Regions from separate parts of the Macrococcus sp. CoH-51_TC_04 genome, predicted to be linked through region 1. Evidence: predicted binding sites of a transcription regulator. Region 1 holds the regulator's gene; each other region holds the start of a gene.
What was found. The regulator Rex, encoded in region 1, represses fermentation and respiration genes when NADH is low (regulators of the CRP and FNR family bind a similar motif). The targets are predictions, from matches to a motif close to TTGTGAAATATTTCACAA.
Positions count from the first base shown of each region.

Region 1 (4,878 bases):
TGTAATTGCCTGGGCCGCTTCATCAATTACTTTAGCAGAAATGACCTTCTCTGTATTATAAAGTGCTTGAATTGTATTGTTGAAGACTTTCTCTTTCATTACTTCTTCATCGTCTGTTAATTCAATCTTCGTCGGTACCTTTTTATCTGCAATTGTGTGAAGTTCACGTGCGAGCTCCACCTTAACCACTTTAATCCCAGATAATCCAAGACGCTTACTGAAGCGTACAATGGCTGCTTCACTTGTATTTGAAAGATGTGCAATTTCTTTGATTGGTAAGTTGACCACCTTTTCAGGGTACTCAATGACAACGTCGGCAATCCTTTTTTCAACTGGTGTAAAGCTATCGTACATCTTTGTAATTTGACCTAATACTGAATACATAATTTCAGCTCCTTACATCTTATTCAATTAATGTTATGCCCTATTTAATTTCAATTCGCTAGCTTCACTTCAGTATAAATATACTATTTGCTGAAAACAATTAAAACAAAAATTTTCTAAAATTTGTGGATGTTTTTATGCATCCTTTAAATCATACTTCCATAGCTTCAAATAAACATCCCCATGAACCGCCGATGTTCTAATGCCATCTGCTGATTCTGATGTATTAATACGCGTGGACATTACTGCTTCTCCATCATTGATAAATATCTCTATCGTCTGTTTATGAACAATGCAGTGTAACTTTGTCAATGGTTCGTGCAACGTAATAAACTTTGTATAGGGTTCATCAATCAAACCACTATCCGAACGATCCACAGTAAATATTCTTTTCTCTGTGTCATAGATCAATACCGTGCGCTCTTTTCTTGAAACACGTAATTCAAGTATATATTCTAAGGCATTATTCTCTATAATCTCAGCGACAAGTTCATAATTATTGCCTTCATAAGGATGCAGGCGAACATTCTTCCTTGTGGCGTAACCTTCTGCTGTTTCAAGTTTGCCTTGCCTACTAGAAGAAAGTAGTGGCCGTTGTCTTAGCTGTCCATCCTCGATTGACACAATCCTTGGTGTAGCAAGTACATCACCAATTCTGCCGATTAATAGGCAACGGTCTTGTTCATCCAGCATAAAGGTGACGGGCTGATAATCGAATCCATGGTCAGCAATATTATAATTCAATTGTGATGGATACACATCTAACTTGCTGCCGACTTGCGCTTCAAGTTCCTCTAATTCCTGCTCTGTTAATGGCACTATCTGGGATTCCTTCATCATAATTCTCCTTGAAATATATTACTTATATTCTATCAGAAAATATAAAAAAAGAAGTAGCTTTGTCACTACTTCTCAAGTTCTTCTTCAATCAGTTTCTGTTCACCTTTTAAATATTGTCTATAGCCGATCTTGCTTATTTGGATACTCACTTCATACAGCAGTAACATCGGCACAGCGAACATTAAATACGTCATAAAGTCAGCAGGTGCAATTAATGCGGCAAAGACAAATAAAATAAAATAAGCATACTTACGGTTCTTACTTAAGAACATCGGTGTGACGATACCAAGTCGTGTTAAGAACAGTAAAAGAATCGGTAACTGAAAGACAAACCCGAAAGGCAGCGTAAAGCGCAGCATTTCGTTAAAGTACTCTCTTACACCAATCATCTGGTTGACACCAATCTCGCTTGCGAGCCCTAACGTAAAGAAGATGAGGTAAGGAAATACTAAATAATAACTGAACAATAGCCCAGCAAGAAATAATATAATACTGATCGGAATATATGCTAACGTAGCGCTTCTTTCTTTGGGATGCAGTCCGGGTGAGATAAACGCCCATATTTGATACAGAATAACAGGCGAGATTAAGATGAGTGCAATTAACATAATCACTGTAATATAAATTGTCAGCGGATCACTTACTTTAAAGTAATGTAAAGTAATTTCTTTTGGCACATCATCCTTCGTCAAGTACTTTGTGACCGGCTTTCCGAAGTAGAATCCGACGATAACGCCTGCTACTAAGAAGTAACAGACTGTCATAATTCGTTTACGCAGTTCTTCTAAATGCTCAACTACTGTTAAATCATCTTTATTCATGTAAGGAATTGACCTCCTCATACAAAAAGCGGCACTACATCGCCGCTTTAAAATTTCAATTTATTTGATATCTTTGTTATCTTTATCTTCGTGATCCTTCATGATGCCATCTGTTGCATCTTTGAATTCTTTAAGAGATGTTCCCATGGCACGACCAAACTCTGGTAATTTCTTAGGACCAAAGATAATTAAAGCGATAATTCCTAGAAATATAACAACTGGTCCTGATAATGCTAAACCTAAAAACATATATTTATCCCCCTAATGATTTTTCATAAAGAAAATTAATGATTGTAATTCTACGCCGAGATCAATGTGATGTACATGTACTCCGCTCGGTACATTTAAACGTTCTGGTGTAAAGTTTAATATACCTTTTATTTGTGCTTTTGTCACTCTATTTGCGACGTCTTGAGCAACACTACCTGGAACCGTTAAGATAACGACTTGAATCCCTGTAGCTTCTACAACCTTCTCAAACTCTTTCATATCCTGAACTTCAATCTTGCCAATCTTACGACCAATCGCTTCATCATTCACATCGAATGCTGCTGTTATCTTCATTCTATCATTAATCGAGAAGTTGTAGTTCACTAGTGCTGTCCCTAAATTACCGACACCGATAATCGCGACCTTCGTAATCATATCTTGCTGTAACGTCGTCTTAAAGAAATTTAGCAGGAATTTAACGTTATATCCGTATCCTTTCTTGCCAAGTTCTCCAAAATAAGAAAAATCTCTGCGTATTGTTGCAGAATCAATCTGTAATCCTTCACTTAATTCCTTACTGCTCACTCGTTCAACATTTGAATTATATAACGTATTAACAAAACGATAATATAAAGGAAGTCGTTTCAAAGTGGCTTTAGGAATCTTGATTTGGTCCTTCGACATCCTATTCACCCGTTTCTATTTTTTGTGATAACTTTCACATCGATATAATTATAACATCTATACTAATAAATGACTATGTGAAATTATGAATTAACGATAAATGATTCCCACTGATATCACACTACTGTACAATAAAAGAGAGGTGAACAAAGTGATACTATTACAAGCTAGTAATTTAACAAAATCCTATTCAGGTGAAAATATATTCTCAAATGTAAAATTTGAAGTTAAATCCAATGACCGTATAGCCATTGTCGGCAGAAATGGTGCCGGAAAGACGACATTAATGAAGATTCTTGCTGGAACTGAAGACTACGATTCAGGTCATCTGTCTATTGCTAAACATGTAAACGTTGGTTACTTAACACAGCAGATGACTTTAAATGCTGAAGGTACAGTCTATGAGGCTATGAAGAAACCCTTCTTACATTTAGAGCGCATGCAGCAGGAGTTAAATAGCATCGCCACTTACTTAAGTGAACAGAGTGAAGATGCACAGAGTGATGCATATCAAGAGAAATTAGCAGAATACGAAAGACTGCAGCAAAAGTTCGAATCACAAGATGGTTATTTATATGAAACGAAGATCAAATCTGTCTTAACAGGATTAAGCTTCACAGAAGAAGACTTCCATAAGAAAATAGATAACTTCTCTGGCGGACAGAAGACACGTCTCGCACTTGCTGAGATGCTACTTCATAATCCCGACTTACTATTACTTGATGAACCGACGAACCATCTTGATATGGATACAACTGCATGGCTGGAAAATTACTTAACGACGTACAACGGTGCCATCGTCATTATTTCACATGACCGTTATTTCTTAGATAAGGTTGCGAATACAGTATATGATGTCGCGCTCGGACAAGTAACGAAATATGCCGGTAACTATTCAAAATTTATTGAACTGCGTGATCAATTCTATGATAAGATGCAGGCCGAATATGAGCGTCAGCAGGCTGAAATCAAACGACTAGAAACATTCGTACAGAAGAATATTACACGTGCATCGACGAGTGGCATGGCAAAGTCCCGCCGCAAAGTATTAGAGAAGATGACAAAGATCGATATGCCAAAACAAGACGACCACTCAATGAACCTGCGCTTTACTATAGATAAAGAAACAGGAAATGACGTACTGCGTTGTACTGATCTTGCAATCGGCTATTCAACGCCTCTTGCAACCAATATCAACTTTGATGTCTCTAAACAAGACGCAATCGCATTTATCGGCCCGAATGGCATCGGCAAGACAACGCTCATCAAAACAATTGCTAAATTATTAAAGCCTCTTTCTGGAGAGGTTCATTACGGTGCAAACTTGTCGATTGGTTATTACGATCAGAAACAAGCTGAATTCTCATCGAACAATACCGTGCTGGAAGAATTATGGCAGTACTATCCTGCAATGCCTGAGAAAGAAATCAGAACTGTGCTTGGACGTTTCTTATTCGTACAAGATGATGTCAAGAAAATCATCAATGACTTATCCGGTGGCGAAAAAGCTCGACTCCAGCTCGCAAAGCTTAGCCTTGAAAATCATAACGTGCTCATACTCGATGAGCCGACGAACCATTTAGACATCGATGCGAAAGAAGTACTGGAAGATGCACTCATCCATTACCCAGGAACATTGCTCTTTGTCAGTCACGACCGTTATTTTATCAACAAACTCGCAACGAAAGTATTCCATATGGATAAAGAGGGCGGGCGTATGTTCCTAGGCGACTATTCTTACTTCATTGAAAAAGAAGAAGAACGTATGGCCATACTTGCACATCAAGCAGAAGAACAAACGAAATCCGTAAATAAAGAGAACGACTATAACGCATTCAAAGCGAACCAAAAAGAGATCAGAAAGCTAGAGCGACAAAAAGAAAAGCTGGAAACGCAAATCGAAACAAACGAAGAGCGTATCAATGAAATTGAACTCGAA
Region 1 covers NZ_JBVGOY010000003.1:145,303-150,180, forward strand. Annotated here, with positions in the region: gene ACZ2V4_RS04750 (MurR/RpiR family transcriptional regulator) at 1-384, opposite strand, end outside; gene ACZ2V4_RS04755 (GH32 C-terminal domain-containing protein) at 520-1,221, opposite strand; gene tatC (twin-arginine translocase subunit TatC) at 1,290-2,045, opposite strand; gene ACZ2V4_RS04765 (twin-arginine translocase TatA/TatE family subunit) at 2,106-2,294, opposite strand; gene ACZ2V4_RS04770 (redox-sensing transcriptional repressor Rex) at 2,307-2,939, opposite strand; gene ACZ2V4_RS04775 (ABC-F family ATP-binding cassette domain-containing protein) at 3,091-4,878, shown strand, end outside.

Region 2 (4,878 bases), on a different contig from region 1:
AATCCATTCTGCTGCTATTTTAGAGCCGCCATATTCAGAATATGTTGAACGACGTGGTGCACCGAATAATCCGATGTAGTGCATTGCACCAGACATAATTGACATACCGATTGCCCATAGCACACCTTGTGCGATAGCGAGTTTATTCATTGCTTTTGTCATAACACGGCCAGTAGCATGTGGTATTAACCAGTACATTGTTCCAAAGAACGTTAAAATGACTGCTGTTGCAACTGTTAAATGGAAGTGACCTGTAATCCAGATTGTATTATGTACTACCTGGTCCATTTGAGCAGAAGCATTAACTAATCCACCGGCACCACCAGGAATGAATGCGGCCATTCCGATAAACGGCAACACGAAACGTGCATCGTTCCATGGTAATGTTTTAATCCATCCAAATAAGCCTTTAGCACCTTTATTTCGTCCATATGCTTCAAATGTAGCAAAGAGACTGAATGCAGTCATTAAAGAAGGAATAACGACCATAAATGTTAATACGACCTGTACATATTTCCATGTAACGTCAATTCCTGGTTCAGTTAACTGGTGGTGAATACCAACAGGAATTGAGAAGAACAAGAATAACATAAAGCTCATACGCGCAAGATTATCACTGAATGCTTTAGCACCTATAATCTTTGGTACTACTGCATACCATGACATATAGGCTGGCAGTAACCAGAAATATACTAATGCATGACCGAAGTACCAGAATAACGTACGACTAAGTGAAACATCGATGCGCTCAACTAATCCTAGAGACCATGGAATCATCTGGAATAATACTGTAGAAGCAACACCTATTGAACATACAATCCACATGACATTGTTAATTACTACCATGTAAGATAAAAGAGGTGATTTTTGGCCTTTATGTTCTTTTTTCCATTGTGCGTAACGCATAATTTGTCCAGCTGCAGAAATCCATGAACCAACAATAACTAATGCCATACCTACATAGAAGATAACATGCGCTTTAAGTGGAGCATAGAAAGTATATAACACAGTTGCTTTATTAAGTAGAACCATTGTTGCTGCCATTGCAGTACCGATTAGCATTACCCAAAAACCGATCCACACAAGCTTACGTTGTAATGGACTAAGCTTTCCGCAAGTACGAATGACTGCAGCAGTCTGGAATCCCATGATAAAGAATGTAGTCAAAACTAATGCGAGAATGATCCCATGTACCGTAAGAATCTGATAATATCCAATACCAGCGGGTAACTCTAAAGTTCCAGAGCGGACTAAAGTCTGAACTAATCCTGCCAATCCACCGATGATTAAACAAACTATCGCAACATACATATGAGCCATAATCAACTTACCATCTGGTTTGGACATTTCAACTCGATTTTCCATTTCTTCTCTATGATGATTTCTGAACGAAGCACGTTCATCAAAAGTCCCACTATCCAATTTATATTCGCTCATTATTGATCAACCACCTTAATGTTTGATTTCATATCTGCGTGACCTGTGCCACAGTATTCATTACAAAGTAACAGATATTCACCTTTTTTATCAAAAGTTTTTATAAATTTAGAAATGTGACCTGGTTCAATCATCATATTGACATTTGTCTGTGCAATTTCAAAGCCATGTACAACATCTCTACTTGTTGCTATAATTTTTACTTTTGATCCTTTTGGAATTTCAACTTTACCTGGGTTGTAGTTAAATGCTGAAACAACAAACACAAGTTCGTAATCCCAGTCTTTTCCTTCAACTTTATGTAATCCTGGGTTACTAAATACTTCATCTTTATCAATAAGCTCCGGCGCAATAAATTCACGGCCGCTTGCGATAGGCTCATGACCATTATGTAATGCAGAAACAAAAATAATCCCTAAAAATAAAATTAATGAGCCCATACCTAGACCAAGCCAGATTTTTTCAAACTTATGCAATGTATTCCCCTCCTAAATTCGTTCTATAAATAGTACAAAAATTGCAAACCAAGTGATAACAAATATTGCTCCTAAAGCAAGTACAGCAGCCATTGTTCCACGCAAATCTAAATCATGATGAACGTCTTCATTGACTTGAATTGGATCTTTAGTTTGATTCAAATTTTTATCATCATTCACATTGAACATCCTTTCTTAATAGCTTTTCTTTCTTTATAATAATAGAGTAACTGGTTTATTAATGTGATAAATATCACACTTTTGGATATTTCGTTATATTTTTCACAAATAAAGAGGTAATGAGGTAGAACATGGATAATAAAGAGCAGATCAAACGATTATATCAACTGAAAAAAGAAGTGGAAAAGTCAGACAACACTTTATTATTGAATCAAATCAATGAAGTGATAAAAAAAGTTTATTCAGATTATATTGTATTAAGTTTTATAGGTCATTTTTCTTCAGGGAAATCATCTTTGATTAACAAGATATGTGATGAGGATATTTTACCTAGCTCTCCGATTCCGACAACGAGTAATACCGCTCAAATTATTAGAGATAACATAGATCTAATAAGAATAAATATGGACAACCAGACATACAGTGACGTCGAAAGCTATGCCACTGTTAAAAAGGTGAATACATTGAATACAGATATAGAATCGGTAGAGATTCATAAACAAAACCTTGCATTCCCAGAAGGTACAGTAATTCAGGATACACCAGGTATTGATGCAACGTTCAAAAATCACGAGCAGAGCACAATGAAATATCTACTCATCAGTGACATCGTTTTTTATACGGTGGAATATAATCATGTGAACGCAGAAAAGAACTTCAGCCAGATTAAGATGATGAATGAACTGGGAGTTCCAGTTGTTCTCTTGATTAATCAGATTGATAAACATGATGAAAATGAAATACTCTTTACGGCATTCAAAGAAAAAGTAGAACAAAATATTAAGATGTGGAACTTAAACGTTGAAGCTATTTATTATACTTCAATCTACGCTTCTGAACATAATCAGTTTGATCAATTAAAGGAACAACTCAATCAGCAAGTAAATGAGTTAACTGCAGATAGAGATTTCTACAATAGAATCATCGATTATATTGAACGCGCACAGATAAACTATCTAAATCAAAGAAAAGATAGGCTATTAGAACAGCTCGAGGTAGATGAAGCAGACATATCTCATGCCCTAGATGAGCTTCATATACAGCAGAGTCTGAACAGTGAGCAGCAACTATTGATACAGGATAATCGTACGGAACAATTATTAAAAGAAGTACGGAACATTGTTAAGAATGCTTATTTAATCCCTTTTGAACTGAGGGAAAAGATAGGTGCGATGCTTGAGACCTTTGCTACAAACTATAAAGTAGGTGGATTCTTCAATAAACAGGCAAAGCTTGAGAGTATTCAAAACGAAAAAATAGATAGTGTCATCGAAATGCTTAATGATCTACTGGATAAACAGATTAATTTCCAACTAAAAAATTATTATGAACAGTATATGAAATATAGTGAACAACCAGCGTTACTTGATGATATTTACTATCATATTACAAAAGAGGATGTTAAAGCGCTGAGCAAACCACAGCCGGAAGTTACAAAAGAATATATTCTAATCTATTCTGAACAATTAAAGACATTCATAGAGAAAAAGATTGTGCAGCAACAAAAAGTCTGGCTTGAAAAGTTCATAAAAAGTATAAATATGTCTAAATTAAATACTACAAATCATACTTCAGATAAAAGCATCCTATTTGATGATTATCTAAATAATGAAAAGTTAATGGAGTCAGTCACTACTAAAAATTATATGCATTACTATATTCATCTGGAAGAATCTATCGATAAATTAATAGATAGAAGGTATGTAACATTGTCTATTAATGAAACTGATGAAGTGGTGAACAAGCAGAGCATTATTAATGATAGAAAAGGTAGACAAGATTCACTGAATATTGAAGTCTATGAAACCTTTAAAACGGTTGACTATTTTAAATCAGATATGCGTAAGCTAGAAGCACAGCTTGATAGAATTCACAATGATGAAACTAAAATAGTTGTATTCGGAGCATTTAGTGCGGGTAAAAGTGCCCTCATCAATGCGTTGTTACAGGAAAGAATCTTAATTTCTTCTCCGAATCCTACAACAGCAAGTATTACCGAACTGTATTATGGTCAACAGCATTTTGTAACATTTAAGACAGAAGATATGCTGCTTAACAAGCTTAATGGGATATCATGTTCAGTAAGTGAAAATATGAATACCATTGAGTCATGGATAGAAAAAAATAAAAACAAGATAAATGATTTTTCTGATGAAGATAAAAGCTTCGCATCTGGTGTGATCAAACAATATCATCACTATAAAGCATACTTATCAAATGGACAGACGATTGAAATAGATAAAAATGAGATTGATAAATATACGGCACAAGATGAGCACGCAGCGTTCGTCAATCGTATAAAAATAGGTCTAGAAAATGATTTCCTTAAAAACAAGGTTATTATAGATTCACCTGGAACAGGAAGTACGAATAGCAGACATACGATGGAAACGACAGAGATTATTGCGGATAGCGATTTACTCATATATGTTTCATATTATAATCACGTGTTCACAGAGAAGGACAAAGCATTTCTATCTTACTTAAATGAAATTGAAGTAATGAATGAAGCGAGTGAAAATTTCTTTGTTATCAATGCAGTGGACTTAAGAAAAAATGACGAAGAACTAGTTGCAGTAGAGGATTATTTAAGAACTGAACTCGACCAGCTGAACATTGAAGATAGGATTTATTCAGTTTCTAGTAAACAAGCATTAGGTGGTTATGATGAACGTTTTAACGTGTTTGCTGAAGCAATTGAACATTTCGTAGATTCTACGAGTAAAATTCAAAAGATACATCAGTTTAATAGCAATGCATCGCGTATCGTTCGAAGTGCGCAATT
Region 2 covers NZ_JBVGOY010000001.1:355,909-360,786, reverse strand. Annotated here, with positions in the region: gene ACZ2V4_RS01825 (b(o/a)3-type cytochrome-c oxidase subunit 1) at 1-1,365, opposite strand, end outside; gene ACZ2V4_RS01820 (cupredoxin domain-containing protein) at 1,437-1,913, opposite strand; gene ACZ2V4_RS01815 (cytochrome c oxidase subunit 2A) at 1,926-2,093, opposite strand; gene ACZ2V4_RS01810 (dynamin family protein) at 2,225-4,878, shown strand, end outside.
Region 2: ACZ2V4_RS01815 (cytochrome c oxidase subunit 2A) is a predicted target of Rex. The motif match lies at 2,155-2,172, and genes of this name have one in related genera.

Region 3 (4,878 bases), on a different contig from region 1:
TAAGGCTTTATGATCTCGTTTTATATGATATTAATCTAATCTTAACTTTATCCTTCTTAAGATGTTGTCTGCCATCCTTTCGGGTTGTAACAGTTACATCAACTTCATCTTCAGACTCGTTAAACTGATAATTGATTATATACGTTTCAAAATCTTGCTCAAAGTTTGGCTTTTGTGCAACAACACGTTCAATATCTCCAAAAGTATCAAGTGCTGTATAGCCTGTAATATGCTCTAACTCACTTGCAATTTCAGTCAATGTCATCGTTTCGCCTTCCATTAATACGAACTTTTCTTCATGCATGATATCACCTCTAATATATTTAATTTATTATTCCCTTAATTATAAAAGAAAAACATCAGGAAATCGTATAAGGTTCTGATACAATTTCTGATTGTGCTTCACTATTCGGCTTTGTCGATGTACCACCTAATAAATAGAGTTTTCCTCCATCTTGTGTTAAAGCTTGATATGTCTTTTCATCTAGTGCAATCGATTTATAGCTCACTGTAGACTCCTTTGGCCCATATTCATTGTACGCCCGTTCTTCAGACTTCACGAAATCTTCTTGTAATTCCTGAGGAATAAATGATGTCGCATCAGAATAAATGACAGTCTTTCCAACTACAAGCTTGCTCGTATTATTATAGTAGACAGGAGCCTGATTATTATTTTTCGTATGGACTTCATAAAGAAGTGTATAACCGGAAGATGCGCCTTTAAAAATAACCTTTTGATTTTCTATGTTTGTAATCTTAAAAATCTGTAGACGCTTAACATTGCTCTCAACACCGTTATCATGTATCGATAGATTAACATTATCAATCGACTTCACAAGTGTCGATTTGCCGTGCGTTGTTGTCTCTATAGTGTTCGGCATCGTTTTAGCAGCTAACATTTCCTTAACTTTTTGCTGCTGCTTTAATCGTTCTTCTTTCTTTAGCTTAGCTCTCGTCTTACGCTTTTCCTGTTCTAGCTTTTTAGCCGCTTCCTCTTTTGCGATCTGTTCTTTAATTTCGGCTTCATTTTTTTCTTCTATCTCTTTTAATTTATCTTCATTTGCTTTTATTTTTTCATCTAGTTTATCATTTTTTTCTTTAATCGCATGATATTCTTTCGTTAGCTCCGCTTTTTTTGCGTCAAGCTTTTCTACAGACTGCTTTAAGTCTGTCTCTTTATTACCACATGCACTCAGCACTAGAGTAAGTGCCAGTACACTTGTTACATATTTCAATACAATCCCACCTTCACAATATATCTATATTCTATCATAATAACAATAAAATATATTGTATTAACACCCTTTACAAGGGGTATACTACATATAAAAGGAGGTATAGCTTATGAAATATAAAATATTACACACACCCACATCCCCTTCTACACCCAACCATATGATTCTGCCGGTAATTATATATAATACAGAGGAAAGTCATTTCGAAACACGCTTTAAAAATAATGCATGGCATAATATATGGACCAATGGTGTATTTGATTATCATCACTTCCATCCCAACCAGCATGAAGTCCTTGGGGTAAAAAGTGGTCGTGCCACACTATTAATCGGTGGGGAGAACGGCCAAAATATTGAAGTTACACAAGGTGATGTTCTATTATTACCAGCAGGTTACGGTCATAAAAAATTAGAACAAAGTGACGATTTTACTATTGTAGGTGCATATCCAGATACAACAGCAGCACAAACATTGACATCTTATGAGAATATAAATGAAGTAAACAAGATCATCAATACTGTACCATTACCTGACACCGACCCTGTAGGTGGAAGTACAGGCCCGATGTTTAAAGAATGGCATAATATTTATCAGTGCAGTACAGTCAGAGGTGGCTAACGTAGAAAAACGGCGTTTCGAGACTCAACAAAGTCTGAAACGCCATTTTTAAATAATCCCTTGATTAAAACTAATCTTTCTTTCATCGATGTATAACGTGCTAATCATATGGCATTTCAATATGTTTATACATCAATTTATCATCTGCCCTATAGCCAAGCTTGTGGTTAAGTCTTCTCATAGCGTGATTATCCGGATGAACGTGTCCATAGATATAGTGGACATCTGCGGCTAATGATAATCTCTCTACATATTGCTTAAGCCTATGTGCATATCCTTTGCCGCGTTCATCTGGATGGACATATAAGGACTTAACATGTGTCTTCTCTCCAATATGAAACCAGATAAAGGCTGATAATCGTGCTTTTTCGACTATAATGATGCGATCATGATTATATTTCATCAGCAATCGTATAGATTCAGTCCTGAGTTTTACTTCAAGTTCAGTCGTTACATAGTGGCTATCATAGGATTTCGGTATCTGCTCATGTATCCATGCAATTTGCTCGATCAGCGGGTCCTCGCTTGTTATTTCTTTCATTGTAATCACCTCAATTATTGTACATGTATTTATTTTTTAAAACTACTTTTTAGAATCATAAGAATAAAAGTTTCAATCTGTTATATATAATAATCTCTTTTTTACCCTCTGTATCATTACAGTTAAAGTACTGGTATGAAGGGTTTTTTCATTTTTTATATTTTTTTATATTTTTGTGATACTTTTCACGTAATCCTTGTTATACTGAGTTTGTGAATTGGTGAACAAAAAATTCTGGAGGGATTTATATGTTTAAAGAAGAGACAAAAAGAACAAATGCTTGGGAAGGGTTCAAATCAGGTAAATGGAACAAACGCGTTGATGTGCGTGAATTTATTCAACTGAACTACACACTTTTTGAAGGTAAAGATGAATTCTTGGCTGGTCCTACTGAAGCTACGAAAAAACTTTGGGAACAAGTGATGCAGTTATCAAAAGAAGAACGCGAACGTGGTGGTATGTGGGATATGGACACTAAAGTTGTATCTAGCATTACTTCTCATGATGCTGGATATTTAGACAAAGACCTGGAAACAATCGTTGGTGTTCAAACTGAAAAACCTTTCAAACGTTCAATGCAGCCGTTCGGTGGGATTCGTATGACGAAAGCAGCTTGTGAGTCGTATGGTTATGAGTTAGATGCCGAAACTGAACGTATCTTCACAGATTACCGTAAGACACATAACCAAGGTGTGTTCGATGCTTACTCTAAAGAAATGTTAGCTTGCCGTAAAGCCGGCGTTATCACTGGTCTTCCAGATGCTTACGGTCGCGGCCGTATTATCGGTGACTATCGTCGCGTCGCTTTATACGGTGTGGATTTCTTAATGAAAGAAAAGCATAAAGATTTCCATAACTTATCTAGTGTGATGAGCGAAGATATTATTCGTTTACGTGAAGAAGTATCTGAACAGTACCGTGCATTAAACGAATTGAAACAGTTGGGTGAAATATACGGATTTGATTTAAGCCGTCCAGCTGAGACCTTCAAAGAAGCTGTTCAATGGACTTACCTTGCATACCTTGCTGCAATTAAAGAACAAAACGGTGCAGCAATGAGTTTAGGTCGTGTATCTACATTCTTAGATATTTACGCTGAGCGTGATCTTAAAGCGGGTACCATCACTGAGATGGAAGTTCAGGAAATTATCGACCACTTCATTATGAAGTTGCGTTTAGTTAAATTTGCACGTACACCAGACTACAATGAATTATTCTCTGGAGATCCAACTTGGGTAACAGAGTCTATCGGTGGGGTTGGTATTGATGGCCGTCCACTTGTAACGAAAAGTTCATTCCGTTTCTTACATTCATTAGATAACTTAGGTCCAGCACCAGAGCCAAACTTAACTGTACTTTGGTCTACGCGTTTACCTGAAAACTTTAAGAAATACTGTGCTAAGATGAGTATTAAAACAAGCTCAATCCAATACGAAAACGATGATTTAATGCGTGAGAGCTACGGTGACGATTATGGTATCGCCTGTTGTGTATCAGCGATGAAGATTGGTAAACAAATGCAGTTCTTCGGCGCTCGTGCGAACTTAGCAAAAACATTGTTATACGCTATTAACGGTGGGATTGATGAAAAGTCTGGCGCTCAAGTAGGTCCAAACTTTGCACCGATTACTGATGAAGTCTTAGATTATGACACTGTATACAAACAATTCGATCAAATGATGGAATGGTTAGCTGGCGTATATATTAACTCATTGAATGTTATTCACTATATGCATGATAAATACAGCTACGAAAGAATTGAAATGGCGTTACATGATACTGAGGTCATTCGTACGATGGCTACAGGTATCGCTGGTCTTTCAGTTGCAGCTGACTCATTATCAGCTATTAAATACGCGAAAGTAAAAACAATCAGAGATGAAAACGGACTTGTTGTCGACTTCGAAACTGAAGGTGAATTCCCTCAATATGGTAACAACGATCCACGTGTTGATGATATTGCAGTTGAACTTGTAGAATCATTTATGGCAAAACTTCGCAAACATAAAACATATCGTGATTCAGAGCATACAATGAGTGTGTTAACAATCACTTCAAACGTCGTATACGGTAAGAAAACAGGTAACACACCTGACGGACGTAAAGCAGGAGAACCTTTCGCGCCTGGTGCGAACCCAATGCATGGTCGTGACACTAAAGGTGCACTTGCATCATTATCATCAGTAGCAAAATTACCATATGACTGCTGTAAAGATGGTATCTCTAATACGTTCTCTATCGTACCGAAATCTTTAGGTAAAGAAGACGATGCCCAGCAATCTAACCTAGTTGCAGTATTAGATGGATATGCGATGCAGCATGGTCACCATTTAAACATTAACGTGTTCAACAGAGAAACTTTACTCGATGCAATGGAGCATCCAGAAGAGTATCCACAGCTTACAATCCGTGTATCAGGATATGCAGTAAACTTTATTAAATTAACTCGTGAACAACAACTGGATGTTATTTCTAGAACATTC
Region 3 covers NZ_JBVGOY010000004.1:21,204-26,081, reverse strand. Annotated here, with positions in the region: gene ACZ2V4_RS05130 (hypothetical protein) at 8-304, opposite strand; gene ACZ2V4_RS05125 (DUF5068 domain-containing protein) at 360-1,235, opposite strand; gene ACZ2V4_RS05120 (cupin domain-containing protein) at 1,345-1,854, shown strand; gene ACZ2V4_RS05115 (GNAT family N-acetyltransferase) at 1,955-2,395, opposite strand; gene pflB (formate C-acetyltransferase) at 2,644-4,878, shown strand, end outside.
Region 3: pflB (formate C-acetyltransferase) is a predicted target of Rex. The motif match lies at 2,569-2,586, and genes of this name have one in related genera.